One region of the Thermotoga sp. Cell2 genome, then DNA from elsewhere that is predicted to be linked to it. Evidence: predicted binding sites of a transcription regulator. Region 1 holds the regulator's gene; the other holds the start of a gene.
What was found. The regulator HrcA, encoded in region 1, represses chaperone genes, less so after heat shock. The targets are predictions, from matches to a motif close to ATTAGCACTCNNANNNTNNGAGTGCTAAT.
Positions count from the first base shown of each region.

Region 2: dnaK (molecular chaperone DnaK) is a predicted target of HrcA. The motif match lies at 7,845-7,873, and genes of this name have one in related genera.

Region 1 covers NZ_CP003409.1:60,030-72,295, reverse strand. Annotated here, with positions in the region: gene yqeH (ribosome biogenesis GTPase YqeH) at 1-1,038, shown strand, start outside; gene dnaJ (molecular chaperone DnaJ) at 1,035-2,144, opposite strand; gene CELL2_RS00390 (nucleotide exchange factor GrpE) at 2,151-2,669, opposite strand; gene hrcA (heat-inducible transcriptional repressor HrcA) at 2,674-3,690, opposite strand; tRNA gene CELL2_RS00380 (tRNA-Leu) at 3,819-3,905, shown strand; partial or broken gene CELL2_RS00375 (L-threonylcarbamoyladenylate synthase) at 3,959-4,967, shown strand; gene CELL2_RS00370 (cell wall metabolism sensor histidine kinase WalK) at 4,975-6,453, shown strand; gene CELL2_RS00365 (HDOD domain-containing protein) at 6,422-7,279, shown strand; gene rbfA (30S ribosome-binding factor RbfA) at 7,292-7,687, shown strand; gene truB (tRNA pseudouridine(55) synthase TruB) at 7,684-8,613, shown strand; gene ribF (riboflavin biosynthesis protein RibF) at 8,619-9,500, shown strand; gene CELL2_RS00345 (ECF transporter S component) at 9,508-10,008, shown strand; gene yajC (preprotein translocase subunit YajC) at 10,001-10,351, shown strand; gene secD (protein translocase subunit SecD) at 10,355-11,752, shown strand; gene secF (protein translocase subunit SecF) at 11,749-12,266, shown strand, end outside.
Region 2 covers NZ_CP003409.1:534,627-546,892, reverse strand. Annotated here, with positions in the region: gene CELL2_RS02820 (methyl-accepting chemotaxis protein) at 1-1,742, shown strand, start outside; gene CELL2_RS02815 (MFS transporter) at 1,882-2,991, shown strand; gene CELL2_RS02810 (transcriptional regulator) at 3,001-3,444, opposite strand; gene CELL2_RS02805 (KaiC domain-containing protein) at 3,441-4,169, opposite strand; gene argR (arginine repressor) at 4,341-4,799, shown strand; gene CELL2_RS02795 (efflux RND transporter permease subunit) at 4,789-7,791, opposite strand; gene dnaK (molecular chaperone DnaK) at 8,025-9,815, shown strand; gene CELL2_RS02785 (Hsp20/alpha crystallin family protein) at 9,831-10,274, shown strand; gene CELL2_RS02780 (phosphate propanoyltransferase) at 10,304-10,891, opposite strand; gene CELL2_RS02775 (sulfite exporter TauE/SafE family protein) at 10,966-11,694, opposite strand.

The sequences.
Region 1 (12,266 bases):
GGGTACATCCCGCGTGAGGTCTACGAAAGAAGGCTCGAAGAAGGAAAGGAGATACTCTGTCAGAGATGCTTCCGAATGAAACATTACGGCAAACTGGAACCAGTTGAATTCGATTGGGATTTCAAAAACCAGTTGAAGTCGTACCTTGGAGGATTCGATGTGGTGGTCTGGGTGATCGATATTTTCGATTTCGAAGGAACCTACAGGGAGGATATAGTAGAAATTCTGGAAGGAAAAAGGGTTGTCTACGCCATAAACAAGATCGATCTTCTGCCAAAGGCTATTACGGTGAAGGAAATCAAAGAGTGGGTGAAGAAGAGGATAAAAGTGAAAAACACAGATGATATAAGGATCGTCAGCGCTGAAAAGAATTTCGGTCTGAATTCGCTTGTGAAGTATCTTTCACGGTTGACCGACAAAGCACTGGTGGTGGGAGTAACGAACGTAGGAAAATCTTCTCTACTAAACAAGATCTGCACCCATGAGAACACCATAAGTCCCTTTCCAGGGACAACTCTAGGTATTCTCAGAAGAAAGGTAAAAGAAGCGAATCTGTATCTCTACGATACCCCAGGTATCATGACAAGCGATAGGATTCTCGATCTTTTGGATCCTGAGTGTCAAAAAAGAGTTCTACCAAAGGAAGAACTCTCCAGGAAAACCTTCAAACCGGATAATGGAAGAACCATCTTCATGGGGGGACTGTGCCGATTCGATATCCATTTTGAAACAGAAAAGAAACCGATCTTTCTGCTTTTCTCCTCTAAAGAAGTAACCTTCCATGAAACGAGGAGGGAAAGAGCAGATGAGCTCATGAGAAACAGACTGGGAGATCTGCTAATTCCTCCATGCTCTAAAACAAAATTTGAAAATTTTAAGTGGAAGAGAGAAACCTTTACGTTGAAAGAAGGAGAAGAACTGGCGGTGGCGGGACTGGGATGGATGAGTGTCCGAAGAGGACCTTTCACCGTCGAAGTCACGGTCCCGGATAGCGTGAAGCTCGTTGTAAGAGAAGCACTCGTCAATCCCAAACGCTAACCGATCGTGACTCCGCGTTTTTTCGCCAGTTCTTCGAGGACTTTTCTTTCCTCTCTGGAGAGACTCTTTGGTATCTCAACGTGCACGTTCACGATGAGATCTCCGCGCCTTCCATACCTGTTTGGAAGGCCTTTTCCCTTCAACCTGAAGACGGTTTCCGGCTGAGTTCCCGGAGGAATCTTCAACATCGTCGTACCGCCTTCTGGAAGAGGAACTTCAACGGTTGTTCCCAAGATAGCCTGAAGGTAGTCTATTGTGACATCGTACACGAGATCTGAACCGGATTTTTTGAATCTAGGATCTGGTTTCACGCGGACGATGACTATCAGATCACCGTAAGGTCCGCCGTAATATCCAGCATTTCCACCGCCAGTGATTCTAAGCTGGGTTCCATCTTCCACATTTGGCGGTATTTTCACCGTTTTCCTGACCTTTCTGAGAACTCTGCCGCTTCCACCACACTCGTGGCAGTATTCCCGTGGAATCTTCCCTGTGCCGCCACATCTCTCACAAGTTCTCTCACTGACGAAGTAACCAAAGAACGATCTTCGTTCTTCTCTGATCCTTCCCGTTCCACCACAACTTGGACAGTTTATGTATCCGGCATTGGGTTCCACGCCTGTTCCGCCACACCTTGGACAGGTTTCGTACCTTTCGTATTCCACGGGTATCTCCGCTCCGTTGATCAAATCGGAGAGAGTTACTTCTATTTCGTACCTTATATCTTCGCCTCTTCGGGCGTATTCTCTTCTTTCTTCCTGGTGCGGTCTTTCCCCAAAGAAAACGTCGAATATGTCTCTGTTGAAGATGTTTTCAAACTCTCTGAATATATCATCGAAGAAGCCACCAGATTCTGTTTCCTGATACGTGGGCTGTTCTCCTACGTACCCGAAACGATCGTACATGGCCCTCTTCTGTGGATCGCTGAGGACCTCGTAGGCCTCCTGAATTTCCTTAAAACGTTGTTCGGCTTCCTTTCTGTTTTCCGGATGCCGGTCTGGATGCCACTCTTTTACGAGTCTCTTGTAAGCCCTTTTTATTTCTTCCTGTGTGGCGTCTCTGGGAACACCGAGAATTTCGTAGTAGTCCTTTTTTTCACGTTTCATGAACCATCACTCCTTCTCGTCAGAAGGTTTTTCAACCTTCTCTGCTTCCTTCTTTCGTGGTTTCACTGCAACCTTCACTTTTGCGGGTTTCAAGACTTTCCCGTGGAATTTGTAACCACTCTCTACTACCTCAAGGACAGTGTATTCTTCCACGTCTTCTGTTTCTACTCTTTCAACTGCTTCGTGTTCAAAAGGATCGAATTTCTCTCCCACGTGGATCTTTGTAAGCCCCTCTTTTTCCAAGACGTTCAGGAGTTTTTTGTATATCATTTTCACGCCTTCATAGAAGGCGTCTCCCTTTTCTCCCTGATTCAATGCCCTTTCGAAATCATCGAGAACGGGAATGAGTTTCGATATGAGGTATTCATTCGCATTCTTTATCAATTCTCTTTTTTCACGGGCGACTTCCTCACGATAGTTTTCGTATTCAGCTTTCAGCCTTTTTGCATACTCTTCCAGTTCTTTGTATTTTTCTTTCAGTTCTTCACATTCTTGTGTGAGCTCCTTTTTCTCTTTTTCGCTCATCTTTTCACCTCCTGGAAGTTGAAGTGAAATACTCTGAAAGACGGTTCAGAATGTATTCAAACACCCTGTGATTTCTATCGTACTTCGTAACCTTCGACGTGAAGAAGTACACACTACCGATAGGAGATTCTCCTTTGAAGTATCTTCCTGAAAAAACAGCGAATTTCTCCAGATTTTTTCTGCCAATTTCCCTTCCTATCATGACGCTTATGCCTTCTCCAACTAAGCTCTCAAGAAATTTCTGATCTTTCACTTCTTCGAGAAGGTTTCTGATGTCCTCCAGAGTGAGAGTTTCATCCTTTAGAAGATTTTCAAGCCCCGCATCCAGATATCTTTCGACAGTCTCACCTATCAGAGATTCTATCAATCTGAGAAAGCCACTTCCTTTCAGGCTTTCTATTTTACCCATCAACACTTCTCCTATTGTCCTGCCTCTGAGGAGGAAGTTGAGCTGTCTTTCAATTTCTTCCCAGTTCAGTCGTTCCTGAGTTTTGATGGGGGTAACTCTGGAAACGCCGAACTCTGTCAGTATGGAAAAGATGAGGTAGTCCTCCGAAACAGGAATGAGCATCACTCTGAGTATTTTCAAATCTCTTGTGTTTGGTCTTTCTATGAGGACGTAACCCTGCGTCAATCGGGCTAGAAGATTTCCTGCGAGGAAGAGAATTTTTTCCGGATCGGCAAGAGGCACCGATTTGAAAGTCTCCACAGCGAGATCCGCTTCTGATGTCTCCTTTGAAATCTTCAGCATCTCTTCGTAGTAAAATCTCAGCCCCTTGTCAGTTGGAATCCTTCCAGCCGATTTGTGGGGCTGGTATATGTATCCAAGATACTCCAATTTTTTCATATCGTTTCTTATAGTGGCACTGCTGAACTCTATATTGCTCACTTCCAGAACTCTCTGTGAGCTCACAGGTTTTCTATTTTCTATGTACTCTCTCACGATGCAGTAGAGCACTTTTCTTTGACGATCGTTCAATTTTTTCGAAGCATCACTGTTCTTCCTGTTGAGTCTCCTCACGATTTAGCACTCCCTTCTTTTGAGTGCTAATTATAGTTTAGCACACATTTTAAAAGAATTCAAGAAGAAAGCGAAATTCTCTGATCTTGACTTTAAAAAGAAGAAACTGGTACTATATATATTGGAGGGCCGAGGTGGCGGAATGGCAGACGCGGCTGACTCAAAATCAGCTGGGGGATGACCCCGTGCGGGTTCAAGTCCCGCCCTCGGCACCACAAGGGGCTCCGAAGGGCCCCTTTATTTTGTATCATATCAGGAGGGAAAACCTGTGACCAAAGTGTTAAAGGTGGATCCCCTCTTCCCCAACGAGAAAGTTCTGAAAGAAGCAGTCGAACTTCTTCAAAACGGAGAAGTGATCATTTTCCCTACCGAAACCGTTTACGGAATAGGAGCGGACGCGTACAACGAAGAAGCCTGCAAGAAGATCTTCGAGCTGAAAGGAAGACCCGCTGACAATCCTCTCATTGTTCATATACATTCCTTAGAACAGCTGGAGGAAATCGCGGAAGGTTATGAACCTCATCTGGATTTTTTGAAAAAGTTCTGGCCGGGGCCGTTGACGGTTATTCTTCGAAAAAAATCCGAAAAGATACCTCCCGTGGTGACCGCTGGTCTTCCGACGGTGGCTGTGAGGATGCCAGCACATCCGGTGGCCCTGAAGTTGATAGAACTCTTTGGAAATCCTATAGCCGCTCCAAGCGCAAATATTTCGGGAAGACCCAGCGCTACGAACGTGAAACACGTCGTAGAAGACTTCATGGGCAAAGTTAAGCTGATAATCGACGCAGGGGATACCCCCTTCGGCTTGGAGTCCACCATTGTTGATCTCACAAAGGAAAAGCCTGTTCTTCTGAGGCCAGGGCCAGTGGAAGTTGAACGACTGAAAGAGCTCTTTCCGGGACTCGTTGTGCCCGATTTTGTACGAAAAGGAAATTTTGAAGGCAGACCGCTTGCACCGGGAATGAAATACCGACACTACGCTCCTTTAAAGCCTCTGATACTCGTAGAAGATTTGACGAAGATGGAGGAAGTATTGAAAAAGTATCCGGATCATGTGGTCATCTGTGTTCAAGAGAGAAAGGAACTGTACGACGACAGAATCGTTGTAGGATCTTTGAAAAAACCCTACAGTATCGCACAAAACATTTTTTTCTGCTCTGCGTGAGGCTGAAAAAATGGGGAAAGAGTATATAATTGTTGAGGGATTTGAAGAAAGGGGAATTCTATTTGCGGTGATGAATCGATTGAGAAAAGCGGCAACAGAAATTGTGAGGTGACTTTTCTTTGGAGGAAACAAAAGAAATAAAAGAACAAAACAACCGTCTGTTTTTACTCCTTTCAATAATGATAATGGAGTTTTCCAATGCGAAAACGGAAAACGATATTCTTCAGGGTCTTTTGAACCTGGTGAAAAAAGTTGTTGATATCAAAGAGGTGGTTCTCGTCGATGAAAACAAGAGAAAAATCTGGGGAAGAGACATCGATATAAAAAGATTCGAAGAGTTCATTGACTGGTCCATCAGACAATCCAACCCTGTCTTTGTGGAGGATGAATTCGGTTATGTTGGAATAGTCCCTGTTGTGAAACAGGACAGGATGTTTGGAAGCTTAATTGTGCTACTGAATCACCAGCCATCAATGGAAGAAACAGAGATTTTCAAAGTTCTTTCGTTTCTTTCGGCGATCGTTCTGGAAAACATAAAGTTGTACAGGGAGTTAGAAGAAACGTACAACTACGTGAACGTCATTCTTAACGGTCTTCCAGAGGGGATCTTCGTTTATTCGAATGGGGAAATAAAATTTCAGAATGAGAAGTTCAAAGAGGAGAATTTTCCAGATGAAGTTTTGAAGAAGGCCATTTCTCTGTCAGAAGAGGCAATATCTTTGCGAACACAAAGAGTGGGTGAAGTGATATCAGGGGAAGAATTCTTTTCCATCACCTCGATACCTCTTGCCCTCGGCAGTGAAATTCAGGCGCTGACGATCGTTGAAAACGTGACAGAATCAAAAGAACTCGAAAGACTGAAGCGAATAGACAGGATGAAAACGGAGTTCATAGCGAACATCTCGCACGAGCTCAGAACACCTTTAACGGCCATAAAAGCCTATGCGGAAACAGTTTACAACAGTCTGGAGGAACTGGATCTCAGCACCCTCAAGGAGTTCCTCGAGGTGATAATAGATCAAAGCAACCACCTCGAAAATCTCCTGAATGAGTTACTGGACTTTTCCAGGCTTGAAAGGAAATCCCTTCAAATAAACAGAGAAAAAGTTGATCTCTGTGATCTCGTAGAAAGTGCGGTGAACGCGATCAAAGAATTTGCTTCATCTCACAACGTGAATGTTCTCTTTGAGAGTAATGTTTCCTGCCCTGTGGAAGCTCATGTTGATCCAACAAGGATCAAGCAGGTGCTTTTGAATCTTCTCAACAACGGGGTGAAGTACTCAAAGAAAGATGCTCCTGATAAGTACGTGAAGGTGATCTTGGATGAGAAAGATGGCGGTGTTCTCATAATTGTAGAGGACAACGGTATAGGAATACCGGATCACGCAAAGGATAGGATATTCGAACAGTTTTACAGGGTGGATTCTTCGTTGACCTACGAAGTGCCTGGAACGGGACTCGGCCTTGCCATAACAAAAGAGATCGTGGAGCTTCACGGCGGCAGGATATGGGTGGAAAGTGAGGTGGGTAAGGGATCCAGATTCTTTGTGTGGATCCCAAAAGACCGTGCCGGCGAAGATAATAGACAAGATAATTGAAGAAATAGACAAGTTACCTTCACCAAACGTTGTTGTTCAAAGGATAATCGCCGTTTGTTCAAAGCCAGATGCGTCTTCTACTGAAGTGGCGAACACTCTCATGATGGACGCAAGCTTGAGTGCTAGGGTGTTGAAACTGGCCAACTCAGCCTATTATGGCGTTCCAAGAAAGATAACCACGTTGAGCGAAGCGGTCATGATCCTTGGCTTCAAAACGGTGAGAAATCTCGCCCTCAGTGTTTTCACTTACGATATGGTTTTCAAAAACAGTTCCTCTGGAATCGATCGTGAAAAGCTCTGGGAGCATTTCATAGCGAGTGCTATCGCTTCAGAAACCGTTGCAGAAACAATGGGCTATCCTCTCAAGGAAGAGATCTTCATAGCAGGACTCCTTCATGATCTGGGCAAGGTAGTTTATGATCTACTGTTCTCCGATATACTTGAAACGGAAGCCAAAATTGCTCAAAAGACGAAGAAAAACCTCATAGACATAGAAGAGGAGCTTGGAATTCCACCGCACTCCGAAGTGGGCGCAAAGTTGCTCAGGAAGTGGAATTTTCCAGATCTTCTCGTTTTGTCTGCGGAATTTCACCACAACGTCGCGGGCAACCCGAACGAACTCTTCGTCAACCAGGTTTCCATGGTCCACATTGGAGATGTGATAGCGAATCTCATGATGAAAGGGGCATCTCTTTCGTGGGGAGATCCAGAACTTTCTCCGTTTGCTCTGAATGTGCTGAAAGTGAAACCAAAAACTTTCTTGAGAATACTGGATAAATCCAAGGAGAAGTACAGCAAGGCTCAGGAATTCTTGCAGATAGATTAGGAGGTGGAAAGAATGAATCCAGCCTATAGAAAGGCCATGCTCGAATCGGAGATTCAAAAACTTTTGATGGAAGCACTTCAACAGCTGAGAGATCCCCGCTTGAAGAAAGATTTTGTCACTTTTTCCAGAGTGGAGTTATCAAAGGACAAAAGGTACGCAGACGTCTATGTCAGTTTTCTCGGAACACCGGAAGAACGAAAGGAAACGGTTGAAATATTGAACAGGGCGAAGGGTTTTTTCAGAACCTTTATCTCCAAAAATCTGAGGCTCTACGTTGCTCCGGAAATCCGCTTTTACGAGGACAAAGGCATAGAAGCGAGTGTAAAAGTTCACCAGCTGCTGGTTCAACTTGGATACGATCCTCTGAAGGACAAAGAAAAGAAAGAGGAGGATAAGGAAGAAGAGTGAAGCACGGAATCCTTGTAGCCTACAAACCTAAAGGACCCACATCGCACGATGTTGTGGACGAAGTGAGAAAAAAATTGAAGACGAGGAAAGTCGGACACGGTGGAACTCTCGATCCGTTCGCCTGTGGTGTTCTCATAATCGGTGTCAACCAAGGTACGAGAATTCTTGGGTTCTACAAAGATTTGAAAAAGGTGTACTGGGTAAGGATGAGGCTCGGTTTGATAACTGAGACCTTCGATATAACAGGCGAAGTTGTTGAGGAACGAGAATGCAATGCCACCGAAGAAGAAATAAGAGAAGCAATCTTTTCCTTTGTGGGAGAATACGACCAGGTTCCGCCCGCTTATTCTGCCAAGAAACACAAAGGCGAACGTCTCTACAAACTGGCGAGAGAGGGAAAGATCATAAATCTTCCTCCAAAGCGAGTGAAGATCTTCAAGATATGGGATGTGAATGTTGAGGGGAGAGACGTCTCTTTCAGAGCGGAAGTGTCTCCCGGCACCTACATAAGATCTCTCTGTATGGATATAGGTTACAAGCTCGGCTGTGGTGCCACCGCCGTTGAGCTCGTACGAGAGAGCGTGGGATCTTATACAATTGAGGAAAGTTTGAACGTATTCGAAGCCGCTCCTGAAGAGATTGAAAACAGGATCATACCACTCGAAAAATGCCTTGAGTGGCTGCCGCGTGTTGTCGTTCATCAGGAATCAACGAAAACGATTCTCAACGGTTCTCAAATACACCTTGAGATGCTCAAAGAATGGGACGGTTTCAAAAAGGGGGAAGTTGTCAGAGTATTCAACGAAGAGGGACAGTTACTTGCTCTGGCTGAAGCGGAAAGAAATTCTTCTTTTCTGGAAACCTTGAGAAAGCACGAAAGAAACGAGCGAGTTTTGACTCTCAGAAAGGTCTTTAACACGAGGTGAAAGGAATGGTTGTCAGCATCGGAGTTTTCGATGGAGTTCACATCGGGCATCAGGAGGTCTTGAGGACCATGAAGGAAATATCATTCTTCAAGAAGGACGATAGCCTGATCTACACCATATCCTATCCTCCCGAATATTTCTCGCCGAATTTTCCCGGTCTTCTCATGACGGTAGAAAGCAGGGTGGAGATGCTCTCTCGCTACGCCAGAACCGTTGTTCTGGATTTTTTCAGAATAAAGGATCTCACTCCAGAAAAGTTTGTCGAAAGGTATCTATCTGGAGTATCGGCTGTTGTTGTTGGAAGGGATTTCAGATTTGGCAAGAACGCGAGTGGAGACACGTCTTTTCTCAGAAAGAAAGGTGTGGAAGTCTATGAAATTGAAGATATCGTTGTTCAGGGAATAAGAGTGAGCAGTTCTCTGATCAGAGATCTCGTTCAGAAGGGAAGAGCAGAGGAAATACCTGTGTATCTTGGCAGATATTTCGAGATCGAAGGAATCGTCCACAGAGACAGGGAGTTTGGAAGAAAGTTGGGATTTCCAACCGCTAACATCGATAGAGGAAATGAAAAACTTGTAGATTTGAAAAGAGGAGTTTATCTGGTGAGAGTTCATTTTCCAGATGGAAAGAAAAAATTTGGTGTCATGAACGTGGGTTTCAGGCCCACCGTGGGTGATGCAAGAAACGTGAAGTACGAGGTGTACATCCTGGATTTCGAAGGCGATCTTTACGGAAAGAAGCTGAAACTGGAAGTGTTGAAATTCATGAGGGAAGAGAAGAAATTTGATTCAATCGAAGAGCTGAAGGCTGCTATTGACCAGGATGTGAAAAACGCCAGGAACATAATAGATGATATAATCAATTCGAAGTTCGAAAAAGAGGGGTGATATGCAGATGCGGAAGCTGACCTACACTGCCATGTGGCTCGCTGTTGGTGTAGCTCTTGCCTATCTTTTTCACCTGGTGAACCTCGGGAGAATGTTCTTGCCTCTTCACCTGGTAGCTATGCTCGCTGGAGCGACCTCTGGAGCCTTTGTGGGAGGAGTAACAGGTGCGGTACTTCCTATTCTTTCGTTTTTAACGATGGGAATGCCTCCATTTCCAATGTTTCTCTTTATGATACCTGAGGTGTTCACGTACGGTTTCGTTATGGGGGTTATGAAGAAAAACATATTCGTTAGAATCCTCATCGCTGTGGTTCTTGGAAGACTCGTTTACTCGGTTTCTTACTACGTTCTTGGGGCTCTCATTGGTATCAAGCTTCAGCCGTTAACCTCCATTTTGTTGAGTTTCACCACGGGTATTCCCGGTATCGTTCTTCAATTCATTTTGGTTCCACTGGTTTACAGACGGCTTCAATTGATATTTGAGAAGGGAGGAAAGGAGAATGCCTGAGATCATCTACGCAGCAGCTCCAGGTGCTTCGAACGGTACCACCACAACCACAACAGGTGGTGGCTGGGGAAGTCTCCTCTTCATGCTGATATTCTTCATAGCCATTTTTTACTTCATGATCATCCTTCCCCAGAGGAGAAGAGAAAAACAGTTCCAGCAGATGATAAGTCAGATGAAACGAGGAGACACGGTCGTCACAATCGGAGGAATTGTCGGGAAAGTCATCGATATCAAAAAAGACACCGTCAAGATCAAAACAGCAAATTCCACGGAACTCGAGATAACAAAAAGAGCTATTTCCACGGTTATAAAGGAGAGGTCACAGGAAAATCAGGAGGGATGATGAATGAGGGGAGACAGAGTAAGACTCGTAGTGGTTCTACTGGTACTGGCTGGCGCTCTGCTCGCCATCTTTTGGCCCAGTAAAGGAGGATGGACGTCCAATATTCGTCTTGGTTTGGATATAAAAGGTGGTGCAAGGATCGAATACATGGTTGAAGTTCTTCAGGAAACGGAAAATCCTTCCGATGTTGTGGATGACGTATGGACCGTGCTGAGAAACAGGCTCGATGCGGCTGGTTACACAGAAGCAGCTGTGAATAAAGTACTCCGGGATAACAAATACTACATAGTAGTGGAGATACCCGGGGCGACCGACACGGTCCAGGCGGAAAAGTTGATCGGATCGACGGGTGTCCTTTACTTTGCTCAGGTTCTCGATGAGTACCTCGGTGAAGATCCCAGCAAAGTACCTGAACTTTCCCTTGAAGCCAGAAGAGAGAACGCAGTATGGCTCAAAGGAAGAGATGGAAAGTGGTACCTCGTGAAAAAAGAGATAATGGGAAGGAAAGACCTGGTTCTTGAAGCTCCAAGAATCGTGTATGCAAGACCGGAAGTGGAGACAAGAACTGGAAGATACGGCTACAAGGTCTCTTTTGAGCTTTCAAAAGAGTATGTTGATGTGTTCAAGAGGATCACACAGGCGCTGTACGTTCCCGAGGGAACTTATGATCCAAAGAAGAGACTCGCTATAGTGCTCGACGATGTTGTTCAATTCGTTGGTCAAGTGGTTGCAATCATAACTGATGGGAAGGCAGAGATAACAGGTAATTTCTCACTGGAAGAAGCGAAACAGCTCGCTGCCATTCTAAGGAGTGGCGCGCTTCCCGCAAGGCTCGTAAAAACCTCTTCGGGATGGGTTGCACCGCTCCTCGGGCGTGATGTGATCGATGCTTCCTTGAAAGCAGGAATAATCGGACTAATACTCGTTCTCGTTTACATGATCATCTACTACAGAGCGATGGGAATAGTCGCCGATCTTGCACTCATTTACAACACCGTACTACTTCTTGGTGTGATGGCAGCCGGCAAATTCATTCTCACCCTCCCTGGAATAGCGGGTATCATCCTCACTATAGGAACGACCGTCGATGGAAACGTGATCATATATGAGAGGATAAAAGAAGAGATGAGGCTGGGTAAACCTGTTAAAACTTCCATAGCGGCTGGTTTCGACAGATCGCTTTCGACGATACTCGACGCGAACATCACGACGATACTCACAGGTCTCATTCTCTACTATTTTGGCACAGGAACCATCAAAGGCTTTGCCATCACTCTGATCATCGGTGTACTTGGAAGTATCTTTGTGAATCTGGTATTCAGCCGTCTGCTTCTCGATGCACTTGCGCGCTTCATCAAGCCGCTCAGAGTCAATGAGGTGCAGGGAGGGACCGGGCAATGAGAAAAGAAATTGATTTCATGGGAAAGTCGAAGATCTTCATTACGATCTCGCTGATACTGATAGCGGTATCCATCGTTTCCATATTTACAAGAGGATTCAACTTCGGAGTGGAATTCACCGGTGGTTCCGAAATCATAGTGAGATTTGAAGACAAACAGGTCACGGAAAGCGACATAAGGGCCGCTATTTCTCAAATCTCTGAGGAATTTGCAAACGCGAGAATAGTAGAAGTTCGTTCCGCGGGAGATCCTTCAAACGTTCAGAAGTACTCCATTATCGTTCCGAAAACTTACGAACCGGATGAAAAGCAGAAAATTCAGGAAGAGATGGAAAAGCTCCTTTCTGGCAAGGTGGTGTCCTTCAATGAGATCAGTGGAACGGCAGCCGAAGAGATCAGAAGGGGAACGTGGACAGCGATTCTGGTGGCTCTTGTTGCGCTTCTCATCTACATAACTATCAGGTTCAGATTCATCTTTGGAGTCGCCGCTGTTGTGGCTCTGATACACGATGTGCT
Region 2 (12,266 bases), 470 kb from region 1:
ATGAAACCAACGAAGAAGATGTGAAAAGCTTGTTCGAGAAAGTTCTGAAGAGCTACCCAAACGTTATGAATGTCTATGTAGGTTTGAAAGATGGAAGGATGTATTTGGTTCCAGAGCAAGAACTTCCAGAAGGATACGATCCAAGGGTGAGACCATGGTACAAAGACGCAGTTGCTAAGTTAGGTAAAATCGTCATCACCGATCCTTACGCGGATGCTTCAACTGGAAAAACCATCATAACAATCGCAAAAGCGGTCCAGATCGGTCAGGAAATCGTAGGTGTTCTTGGCCTTGATTTTGACTGTTCAAAACTGGTTGATGAGCTCTTCAAAAAAGGTGTAGAAAAGGGATATATGAGCGCTCTTGTCGATGAAAATGGTACTATCACTCTTCACAGCAAAAAGGATTACATAGGCGAAAACATAAAAGACACGGATTTCTTTAAAAAGTGGCATGCAGGATCGGAAAGCGGCGTGTTTGGATACGTGTTCGATGGTATTCCAAGAAGAACTGGGTACAAAAAACTACCGAACGGCTGGATATACGCTATCGTGGTACCAGAAGAAATCGTTTACAGCGAAGTGAAAGAATCCACGGTGGTTCTTATAACCATCACTCTTGTTTCTTTGGTTGCTGCAATAGTCTTTGCGCTCTTCATGTCGAGAAGATATATTTCGGAACCGCTCAAACACCTTGCATCTATCTCAGATAAGATTGCTGGAGGTGATTTGACTGTCGAAATCCAGCTCAATTCAAAGGATGAGATCGGAAAACTTGGAAATGCTCTAACACATATGGTTAAATCCCTCAGAGAAATAGCTTTAAACATAAAGAACAATTCATCTGAAATAAAACGAAACGCAGAAAGTGTAGCTTCCGTAGCTCAGGAAGTCAGCTCAACTATCGAGGAAGTAACATCGCGGGTGGAAAATGTAGAATCGAACGTGAGTAACACATCGGCATCGATTCAGGAATTGACGAGTGGGGTTGAGGAAGTAGCAGCGAGCGCTCAAAACGTTTCCAGAGCAGCTCAGGATCTCTCAGAAAAATCTACACAGGTCAGCGAATCAGCAAAAGAAGGTGAGAAGGCCATCAAAGAAATAGTCGAGATGATAAAACAGGCAAGAAGCAGGGCAGAACAAACAGCAAGTGTTGTAGAGGAGTTGAACGAACACGCAAGGAACATAGGACAGATACTCGATACGATCAACTCGATAGCAGAGCAGACGAACCTTCTCGCCTTGAACGCGGCAATAGAGGCGGCGAGAGCGGGAGAAGCGGGAAGAGGATTCGCAGTTGTGGCGGATGAAATAAGAAAACTTGCAGAAGAGAGCAAGAGTGCGACGGAAAAAATAGGGCAGATATTGAATCAGATCAGCCAGGAAGTGGTGAAAGCGAACGAAGAGACGAGAGGAACGGTGCAGGCAGTGGAGAACATAAGCAGCAGTGCGGAGGTTGTAGCGAGCCAGTTTGACAGGATAGCTCAGGGAATATCCAGCATAGTGTCGCAGATTCAAAATCTCGCAGCAATAGCTGAAGAGCAGAGCGCGGCGGCTGAAGAAATGAGCAGCGCCATGGACAACGCAAGCAGATCAATGGTAGAAGTAGCGAAGCAAATGAACGAAATCGCAGAAGCGATGAAACAACAGGCCAAGGCTGTCAATACACTGTCCGAAGCCATGAATAAACTGGATCAGATTGCAGAAAAATTAGAAAAAGGGATGGAAGTATTTAAATTGTAATCTTTAAAATGATCTTCAAATTCATTAGAAACCCGCTTCAGGCGGGTTTCTTCTACACTTCATTTTTCTGATGTTTGATGTTTCTCATTGTTGTGATAAAATAATTCACATGCCGAACTAATTGCTGGAGGGTTGAAGGATGTTCTTTCTCACCAATGTTTTTCGTTCTATGGGCACCATGAGTTTCAATCTTCTGATACAGCTTCGCATGAAAGAAATAGGAGCAACTCTCTTTATGATAGGGCTCCTTTCCAGTTTGCAAGGGGCAATGAACACCTTTTCTAACGTTTTCTGGGGAAGAATTTCGGACAAAATTGGGAAAAGAAAGGTATTCATCATATTGAGCCTCGTTCTAGCATCTGCTTTTTATCCTCTGTACGCGGTCATAAACGTTCCCTCTGCTTTTCTGTTCGTCTCTATGATCATAGCGTTCTTCAACGGAATGTATCCTCCCGCTGCCATGGCGCTCAGCAGCACTGCAAAGAGAATGTCACTTGGATTTTCACTTTACAACTCTTCAAATTCACTTGGGATGCTTCTGAGCAGGATTTCCATAGGTTTTCTGCTGATGTTCATGGATCTGAAACTCGCTTTTGTTTTCTTTTCGATAGTCGTGGCAGTATCCGTGATTCCTGCTCTCGGGTTGAAAGAAGAGAAGATCCAAAAGAAGAAAGAGGAAGACTTTCATTTTGGAAGAAAGGTAATGGAGCATGGAATCTGGGCACTGTACCTGGGGAGTCTCTTGAGGCAGATGGGAACTTCCGGCTCCATGTCATTGATAGCTGTCTATCTAAACGAAAGATTTCATTATAGTGCTTCAACGATAGGTTTCGTCACGGCTGTGAATCCACTCATCCAGATACCATCACATTTTTTCTTTGGAAAACTCGTTGAAAAAACAGATCCGAAGTTCATAAGTGTTCTAGGCATTTTCATGTCTTCACTGGTTCCCTTTCTCATGATGATACCTGAGAACTGGGCACCAGTGCTGGCTTATGCCTTTTTGGGAGCGAGTTTTGGAGCTTTCATCAACGGATCGAACAATTTTCTTGGAAGAAGATTCCACTACCTTCAGAGGGGAAGAGCACTTGGTCTTTTGAGCTCTGCCAGATTTCTTGGAGCAACCATCGGACCTTTCCTGGCGGGATTGCTCGCAGAAAAGTCTTACTCTCTTATGTTTTCGACACTGGGTCTTGCTGTGCTTTCAGGAGGAATAGTGGTTCTTCTGTTCACAAAAGACGGGGATTGATTCCCCGCCTCACAGTTTCTGAATCACACTTTCAAGTTTCTGTTTGATTTCTTCGAGCTCTTTCTTGACTTCCTGGAGCTTTTCGTCACTACCAGTAGTAGTAGTGACTACCTTGATACCCTCACCTATCAATCCTTCCACACTCAACTTTCCTTCCTTCAGAAGTTCATAAGTTTCGTTCACCAGCTTTCCGGCTTTGGTTTCTCCCTTGACGTGTTCTCTGATTGTTGCTTCTGTCCTTCCGAGTTCCTCTGCTATTTCGGAAGCTGTCATTCCTGCCTTTGCCCTTGCGAGGGCACCGGCGGCCACCGCCAGGCTGTCAACCCAGGTGAGCCTCTCAGCAGAATTTCTGATCTCCTCGAGCACTTCCTTTCTGAAAAGTGTACCAACGAGCAAAGCGATCTCGAGCTGGTGAATCTCCTCTTTGGTCACGGGATTGAAGTTGAGTTTCATTTTTCTTCACCCCCCTCCGAAGGATGTATGACGATTCCTTTATCGGTTATTTCGAACGGATGCCTCCTCATCGAGTGAGACGTTCCTCTCATCTTCCAGACGATCAAACTTCTTTTGAGCTCTCCATCGATTTCATCAAGATCCAGTCTGATGATACCGTCCACTCCGTGTTCAACACCAGGACCTCCGAATCCCTTCTCAGTGACTGACACCTGACTCACAAAGAGCGATGTACATCCAAGACCGGAGAGTATTCTCTTGAGCTGGAAGATAATACTTCTTGCCATTGCGGGTTTCGTGATATAGAGAGTGGTTACAGAATCGATCACAACTCTTTTTGCCTGTGTTTCCTTCACCGCTCTCTTCAGCACTTCGGCGAGCTCTCTGACATCGTCTATGTCTTTTACGACGTATTTTTCTTTCTCGGCATATTCACCGATTCCACCAGTGAACGCGTCCACTATGGCGAACTTTCCTTCCTTCTCAAAAGGATCAACGTTCCAGCCGAAAACTTCCATGTTTTTCTTCACCTGAACGGGGTGTTCCTCGAGTGCAACATAGATGCCGGGTTCCCCCATCTGAAGTCCGTTCCATATGAACTGCTGAGAGAAGATCGTCTTTCCGGTACCGGGTCCTCCAGAGATGAGCACGATGTTTCTCTCAGGAATTCCGCCGTGAAGGATTTCGTCCATCCCCGGAATTCCCGTCTTGACCTTCTTGATCATATTCCCACCCCCCACAATTATCTTAGCAATCATTTTTTTCGTTTGATAAACCAATACGTTACTTTTTTGATAACAACATCATAAAAATTGAATTTTCTGTTCATATTTTTCATATTTATGCTATATATATAGTTGTATGCTTTCAAAAATGTTCTTCGGAGGTGTTTTCAATTGAAAATTTCAAAGAAGAGAAGACAGGAACTGATAAGGAAGATTATACATGAGAAAAAAATAAGTAATCAATTCCAGATCGTAGAAGAACTGAAAAAATATGGAATAAAAGCTGTTCAACCGACCGTCGCTCGAGATCTGAAAGAGATAGGTGCCGTGAAGATCATGGACGAGAGCGGAAACTACGTGTACAAACTTCTCGATGAAACCCCTGTGATCGATCCATGGAAAGAGCTGAAAAGAAACTTCAAATCCTTCGTTGAGAGTATAGACAGGGCAGGGAATCTCATCGTCATAAAGACGATACCAGGTACCGCAAGCGGTATCGCTCGGGTTATAGACAGACTCGACATAGACGAGATAGTGGGCACTCTCGCAGGAGACGATACCATATTCGTTGCTGTGCGCGATCCAGAAAGCTGTGAGAAGATAGTTGAGAAGCTCTCATCTATACTCTGACTTTTCTTCTGATCGCAGTGTAGATCACAGGGATCACAAACAAAGTGAACAGCATGGATATAAGCATTCCAAAGATCACCACCCACGATATTGGAGACTCTATTTCCGATCCTTCTGCGTGGCTAAGTGCAGTTGGTAGAAGCGCAACGATCGTGGTGAAGGTGGTCATCAGGATGGGTCTCAACCTGCTCTGAGCACCTTCAAGTGTGGCCTCTAAGAGACCTTTTTCCTGTCTTATCTGTTCTATTCTTGTCAGCATCACGATGGCGTTGTTCACAACCGTTCCCGAAAGGGTGAGAAGACCAACAAGAACGGGTACATTCAGTGAGTATCCGTTCACGAAAACCGCGAAGGCAACCCCAACGACAGCGAAGGGTATGGTGAAGAATATAATGAAAGGCAGTGTGAAAGACTCGAACTGCGCAGCGAGAATCATGTATACGAGTGCGATCGCTATGTAAACAACATACTGAAGCTCCGAAAACGCTTCGTCCATGAAACTTTTCTGTCCGGTGATTTCCACTTTTACACCAGAAAGATCAATTTCATTTAGAAGATTTTCTACTTTCTTTGCAACTTCGCCGATCGAACCTTCTATACTCACCAGATCTACGTAAACAACACGTTCTCCATCGGAGTGTTCCACTATAGAAGGAAGTGTTTCCCTCGATATGTTTGAAACTGCACCAAGAGAGACATCCCCTTTGAGACCAGTAAGCGAAATCTTCGATAAGTCTTCGGGAGATAGAGATTTTGCCTTTTTCAAAACGATGGGAAGTGTTCCTTCTTCCGTTCTCAGTGTTCCGATTTTCTTCCCGAGAAGGTAGGTCTGGAGATCCAAAAAGACCTGGCCTGTCACCACACCGTTCATGAGGGCTTTGTTCCGGTCTATTTTCACATGAAGGACTTCCTTTTCAAAGGAATTTCTTATCTGAATCTTTTTGACTTCCTGCAGTTCCCTTAAACGCTCGAAGATTTCTTTTGCTTTTTCCTGTATCAGAGAAAGATCATCTCCTCTCACTTCGATCGTCACAGGATAGCCCAGAATTTCGTATATCTGCTGTGATTGCTCAAGAACTTCTATTTTCGCTTCTGGAATGTTCAGCTGGGAGATGGCATTCTTCAGTTTCTCTCTGTTTTTCGCGAATTCCCTCCTGCTTCCTCCGAGGTTCACCATTATTCTTGCTTCGTTCTGTCCCCTTCCCATTATTTGAGAGTAGATATTCGTTATTCCAACTTCCGAGTCGAAAGAAGAGATTTTGTACTCGTTTCTGTGTTTGTTCAGGTAATCTTCTATTTGCTCTACAGCTTCGGTGGTTTTTTCATAAGACGACTGAGAGGGAAGTTTCACATCTATCACCATGAGATTCGTCTGGAAAGACGGGAGAAAACCCAGAGGTTTCGAAAGAAGGTAAATCACGGAGATTGCAACCAGAGCAAAAGAAATCACCAGGACCAGTTTCTTTCTCTTCAAACACCATTCCAATGCCTTCCGATAATGCTTTTGCAGTGCTTCGGTGAGTTTTCCTCTTCTTGGCTTTATCCACCTTGTACCCGCTGGAACGACGACTGTAGATACGAACAGCGAAGAAGAAAGTGCGAAGACGAACGCAATGGCGAAATACTTGAACAGTCTCACTACAAAACCTGTGAAGAACACCATGGGAAGAAAAACAGAAACGGTTGTGAGTGTGGAAGCAAGAATCGCCAGCCACACCTCTCCCGCACCTTTTCTCGCAGCGTCCGGTATTGGATCACCGAGGGAGCGATGGCGGTATATGTTCTCAAACACGACTATGGAATTGTCCACCAGCATTCCCAGTGCCATGATGAGACCGCCCAGCGTGAGCGTGTCGAGGTTCAAGCCGAAGGCGTAAAGAAGAACAAAGGTGATCGTGAGGGACAGCGGAATGGAAAACGAAGTGACGATGGTTGACGTGAAATCCTTCAAAAAGATCAAAACCACCACGAAAGCCGCGATGAAGCCGTAGAGAAGATTCTTGAGAAGATTGTCGATCGCTCTTTCAGTGTAATAAGCCTGGTTCATGGCCTCTATGTAATTTATTTTGGAATCTCTCAGTATCCTCTTTATTTCACGGACAGTTTTGACGGTGTTCGCACCGCTTCTTTTGTAGATAGCGATGAGAGAAGCCTTCTTTCCGTTGACCCTGACTTCTCCCTGAACGCTTTCGTTCGTTATATTAACCTCGGCTATGTTTCTCAATCTCACGGGAACGAGTATGTTCGGTACCTTACCCTGCAGAAGGGACTGGTATTTCACTCCCCTGAAACCAACTATTGTGTTTTTGAGATCTTCTATGTTCTCAAACCGGCCATCGACGGAAACGGGGTAAATGTTTCCTTCAGAATCGCTCACATAGCCGAACGGGTAAACGAGATTCCCTGAAAGGATGGTCTCTATCAACGAAGGATCAACATCGAACCGTTTTATTTTCTCCTGATCAAGTATAACCTCGACGATTTTTTCTGGTTTTCCCATCACTTCTACACTGGCGACTTCCGGCAGTCTTTTGATTTTCGACACGACATCTTCGTAGTCATCTTCCGTTGAGAAAGCATACACGGGAAGTAAGGAAGGATCGAACTCTACGACCACAGGATTCGCACCCTCTGGCAGGTCGCGAGTGGCAAGATCTACGTACCTTGAGAGTCTTCCAACGGCTTCGGAGGTTTTCACATTCCAGTCGAACTCGACGAGGATGAAAGAAACGGAATCCATCGACATGGAGGTGAACCTTCTAACACCCGGAGTTGAGGAAATGTACCCTTCAAGAGGTTTGGTTACGAGTTCTTCGACTTCTTCCGTGCCCGCTCCCATGTACGTGGTTATAACAGCAGCGTAAGGGTACTCTATCTGAGGAAGAAGATCCAGCTTGAGATGCTGAAACGAAATGAAACCAAGGAAGACAACAGCTGTCAACGGCATAAAGATGGCTATGGGTCTTCTCGAAGAGATTTCCGCGATCTTCACTTCGATCCCTCCCCGACAGAACAAATTATAGCACACTTTCGATCTGAATTGTTATTATCATTCAAAAGTTTCATTTGCTATACGATATTGTTTCTAAAAAATTATATATTCGATTTCCATCATTATGAGACGAATATATGTTTGTACAAATTCTCATACGACCCCTTGACATCCCATTCTGTGCCTCACTATAATTTCTCATGGATGAGAAAAGGTTCTGAGGAGGTGGCACAATGGCAGAAAAGAAAGAATTCGTTGTGGGAATAGACCTTGGAACGACAAATTCTGTTATAGCTTGGATGAAACCGGACGGTACAGTTGAAGTGATACCGAACGCTGAAGGAAGCAGGGTCACACCATCCGTGGTTGCGTTCACAAAGAGTGGAGAGATACTCGTAGGAGAACCCGCCAAGAGACAGATGATACTCAATCCTGAACGAACGATAAAATCCATAAAGAGAAAAATGGGAACTGATTACAAAGTGAGAATAGACGATAAAGAATACACTCCTCAGGAGATCAGCGCGTTCATCCTCAAGAAGCTGAAGAACGACGCGGAAGCGTACCTCGGTGGTGAAATAAAGAAAGCCGTCATCACCTGTCCCGCTTACTTCAACGATGCCCAAAGACAGGCAACGAAAGAGGCTGGAATCATAGCAGGTCTTGAGGTCTTGAGGATCATCAACGAACCAACCGCAGCGGCCCTCGCTTACGGACTCGATAAAGCTGGAAAAGAAGAGAAAGTGCTGGTTTACGACCTCGGTGGTGGAACGTTCGATGTCTCCATACTCGAGATAGGAGAAGGTGTGATCGAAGTCATCGCTACAGCTGGTAACAACCACCTCGGTGGAGACGACTTCGATCAGAGACTCATCGACTGGATGGCAGAGGAATTCAAAAAACAGCACGGAATAGATCTCAGAGAAGACAGACAGGCGCTTCAGAGATTGAGAGACGCTGCCGAAAAGGCCAAGATAGAGCTTTCAACGAAGATGGAAACCGATGTGAGTTTGCCGTTCATCGCTGTCTCTCCGAGCGGACAGCCTCTGCACCTTGAAATGAGAATCACCAGAAGTCTCTTCGAATCGCTCACAAGAGATCTCGTTGAAATGACAAGAGGCCCAATCGAACAGGCACTGAACGATGCAAAGCTCTCACCACAGGATATCGACGAAATCATACTCGTCGGCGGTATGACCAGAGTTCCAATGGTGCAGAGGTTCATAAAGGAGTTCTTCGGAAAAGAACCCAACAAGAGCGTCAACCCGGACGAAGCAGTTGCTATCGGAGCAGCGATTCAGGCGGCGATACTCGCAGGCACCGAAGGAGCAAAGGGAAGAGATATCGTTCTCGTCGATGTAACACCACTAACACTCGGAATAGAAGTCAAAGGCGGACTCTTCGAACCGATAATCCCGAGGAACACCAAGATACCCGTGAGGAAGAGCAAGATCTTCACAACGGTTGAAGACGGTCAGACCGAAGTAGAAATCAGAGTCTATCAGGGTGAAAGGCCGATTGCGAGGGAAAACATCTTCCTTGGAAGCTTCAAACTCGTTGGAATTCCACCGGCACCGAGGGGTGTTCCTCAGATAGAGGTCACGTTCGACATAGACAGCGACGGAATAGTCCACGTTTCCGCAAAAGATCTCGGTTCTGGAAAAGAACAGTCCATGGTAGTCACAGGAAGACACAAGCTCTCCGAAGACGAAATAAAGAGAATGATAGAAGATGCGAAAAGATACGAAGAACAGGACAAACGTCTCAAAGAAGAAATCGAACTCAAGAACAGAGCAGACGATCTCGCATACAGCGTAGAAAAGACTCTGAAAGAACACGGAGATAAGATACCAGCGGATCTCAAGTCCAGACTCGAAGACATGATCAGAGAACTCAGAGACGCGATAAACAGAAACGACATACCAAAAGTGAAGATGCTCTTCGATGATCTCCAGAAGGAAAGTATGAAGATAGGAGAATACCTCTACAAATCTGCAACTGGTGGAGAAACATCGAACCAGTGAAAAGGGGGTGACACGATGCTCCTTGGAAGAAGAGAAGACATCTTCAGGCCGTTCAGGGAACTCCAGAGGGAGATCGACAGGCTCTTCGATGACTTCTTCAGGACGGAGGTCAGACCCGCTAAGGAGTTCTTTGCACCAGACATGGATGTGTACGAAACAGACGATGAAGTAGTGATAGAAGTAGAAATCCCAGGCATAGACAGAAAAGACGTCAAAATAACGGTTGAAGAGAACATTTTGAAGATCTCTGGTGAAAAGAAACTCGAAAGAGAACAGAAAGGTAAAAACTATTACTACGTTGAAAGAAGCGCTGGAAAATTCGAAAGGGCAATCAGACTCCCAGACTACGTTGACGTAGAAAAGATCAAAGCAGAGTACAAGAACGGTGTTCTCACGATAAGGGTACCAAAGAAAGAAGAAAGGAAGAAGAAAGTGATCGAGGTGGAAGTTCAGGAGTAAGGGGAGCGAACGCTCCCCTTTTTATTTTTTTAGAACTCCACGATATAAACGAAGTCCCCAGTGTTGAGCATCGCTGCGTTCGCTTCATCTGTGTCCACGTGGAATTCCAGTGCGAAGTCTTCCCTCACTCTTATGAGAACATCATCGAAGATCAGTTTTCTGTCTCCGCTTTCAACGATCACCTTCACAAGATCTTTGTCTTTAACTCCATAGTGTTCGGCATCCTTTGGGTGCATGTGTATGTGTCTTTTTGCTATGATGACTCCCTTCTCTTTAACCAGAATGCCGTTTGGACCTATGATGACTATTCCCGGTGTTCCCTCGAGATCTCCCGAGTCTCTAACAGGGGGTCTGAGTCCGAGTTTGAAGGCATCCGTTCTGGAGATCTCGACCTGTGTTTCTCTTCTGACAGGTCCCAGTACGCGAACGTTCTCTATCGCGCCTTTCGGTCCTACTATGGTCACTGTCTCTTTCGCTGCGTACTGACCGGGCTGTCTGAGATCTTTTATGGGGGTGAGTTCGTAGCCTTTGCCGAAGAGAATCTCCAGGTCCTCTTTTGAGAGATGGACATGCCTGTTGCTTACACCAACGATTATTCCAGGTTCTTTCTTTGTCACTGGTACACCTCCCTCACTTTATGCATTATTCCATCTTCTATCATGGCACACTTCTATTTCTTTTTGATTGAAAGTTAATTAAAAACGTATCTTATTCCAACCACGATTACTGCTGTAAAGACGATCCATCTCACCCAATTTGCACCTTTTTTGATGGAGAAAGTGGCAGCGAGCCACGCACCAGTCATATTCCCAAGAGCGAGAATGAAACCGTAGAGGAAGTTCACCTTTCCGTTCAGAATGAAGATCACAAGTGAGATTATATTGTAAGAAGCCACGATGAAGACTTTTACAGCGTTTGTTTTGACCAGTTCGTATCCAAGAAGAAGAGCGATCGCAGGCATGAGAAGAAAACCGACCCCCGCTTGAATGAACCCACCGTAGATACCGATCAGAAAAAAGACGATGTATATGAGAACCCAGTTTCTTTTGACGAATCTATCCTCAAGCCAGATTCTGGGTTTCCAGACAAGAGAAACGGCCATAACGAGGAAGATAACACCTACGATTTTCTGAAGCATCTCTTTTTCTATCTGAACCGCTATGGAGCTTCCCAGAATCGCTCCCACTATGGCCGGCAAAGCAACAAGAATCGCTTCTTTTATTTTCAAAACCTTCTTGGCTTTGAACCTTTCAATTGCCACAAGATTTTGAAGTATTATGGCGATCCTGTTTGTTCCGTTTGCAACATCTATTCCGAGTCCCAGAGCAGTTAAGATAGGAAGTGTGATCATTGAGCCACCACCTGCAAGAACATTTAAAAAGCCCGCGAGGATACCCCCAAGGAACACAAGAACGATCACCTCAGAACACCTCCAAAAAAGTTTTGAAAAATTTTACCACTCTCTTCTTCGCTTTGATGTTAGGATAAAGTATGTTTACTTTAACATTTTATATTTTATGCATACAAACTAAGATAGTTCCAATCATTCACAAAGTAGGTGATGTGTGTATCTGGCACTGGAAGATAGATATAGAGTATGCAATTACCGGTAACGAAAAATTTCATGCGCCTTTCTGGTACCGGAAGCTATGCGTTAAAAAGGGAATAATGAATGATATGAAGAGACAATACGAAGAGAATTTGTGATAATCGATGACGTGTAAGTGCTTTGAATTCGAGAAATTAGTAGTTAACTTCTAACACACTGAGGAATACCTTCTTTCATCTATTTGTGAAACATGGAACTAATCGATTTTTACCAGAAACACCCCAAAATGCCCTGACGTAGGTTGATATAATTTATCTTCTGTTTTTTGCTTGTGTTCTTTTCTTGTTTGACTATGCAATTATTCCATTTTTCCAAACAGTACTTGAAGGTGCTCTCTTGTGTGTTAGAATGGTTTATGGAAAGGGAGGATATGGAAGATAAAA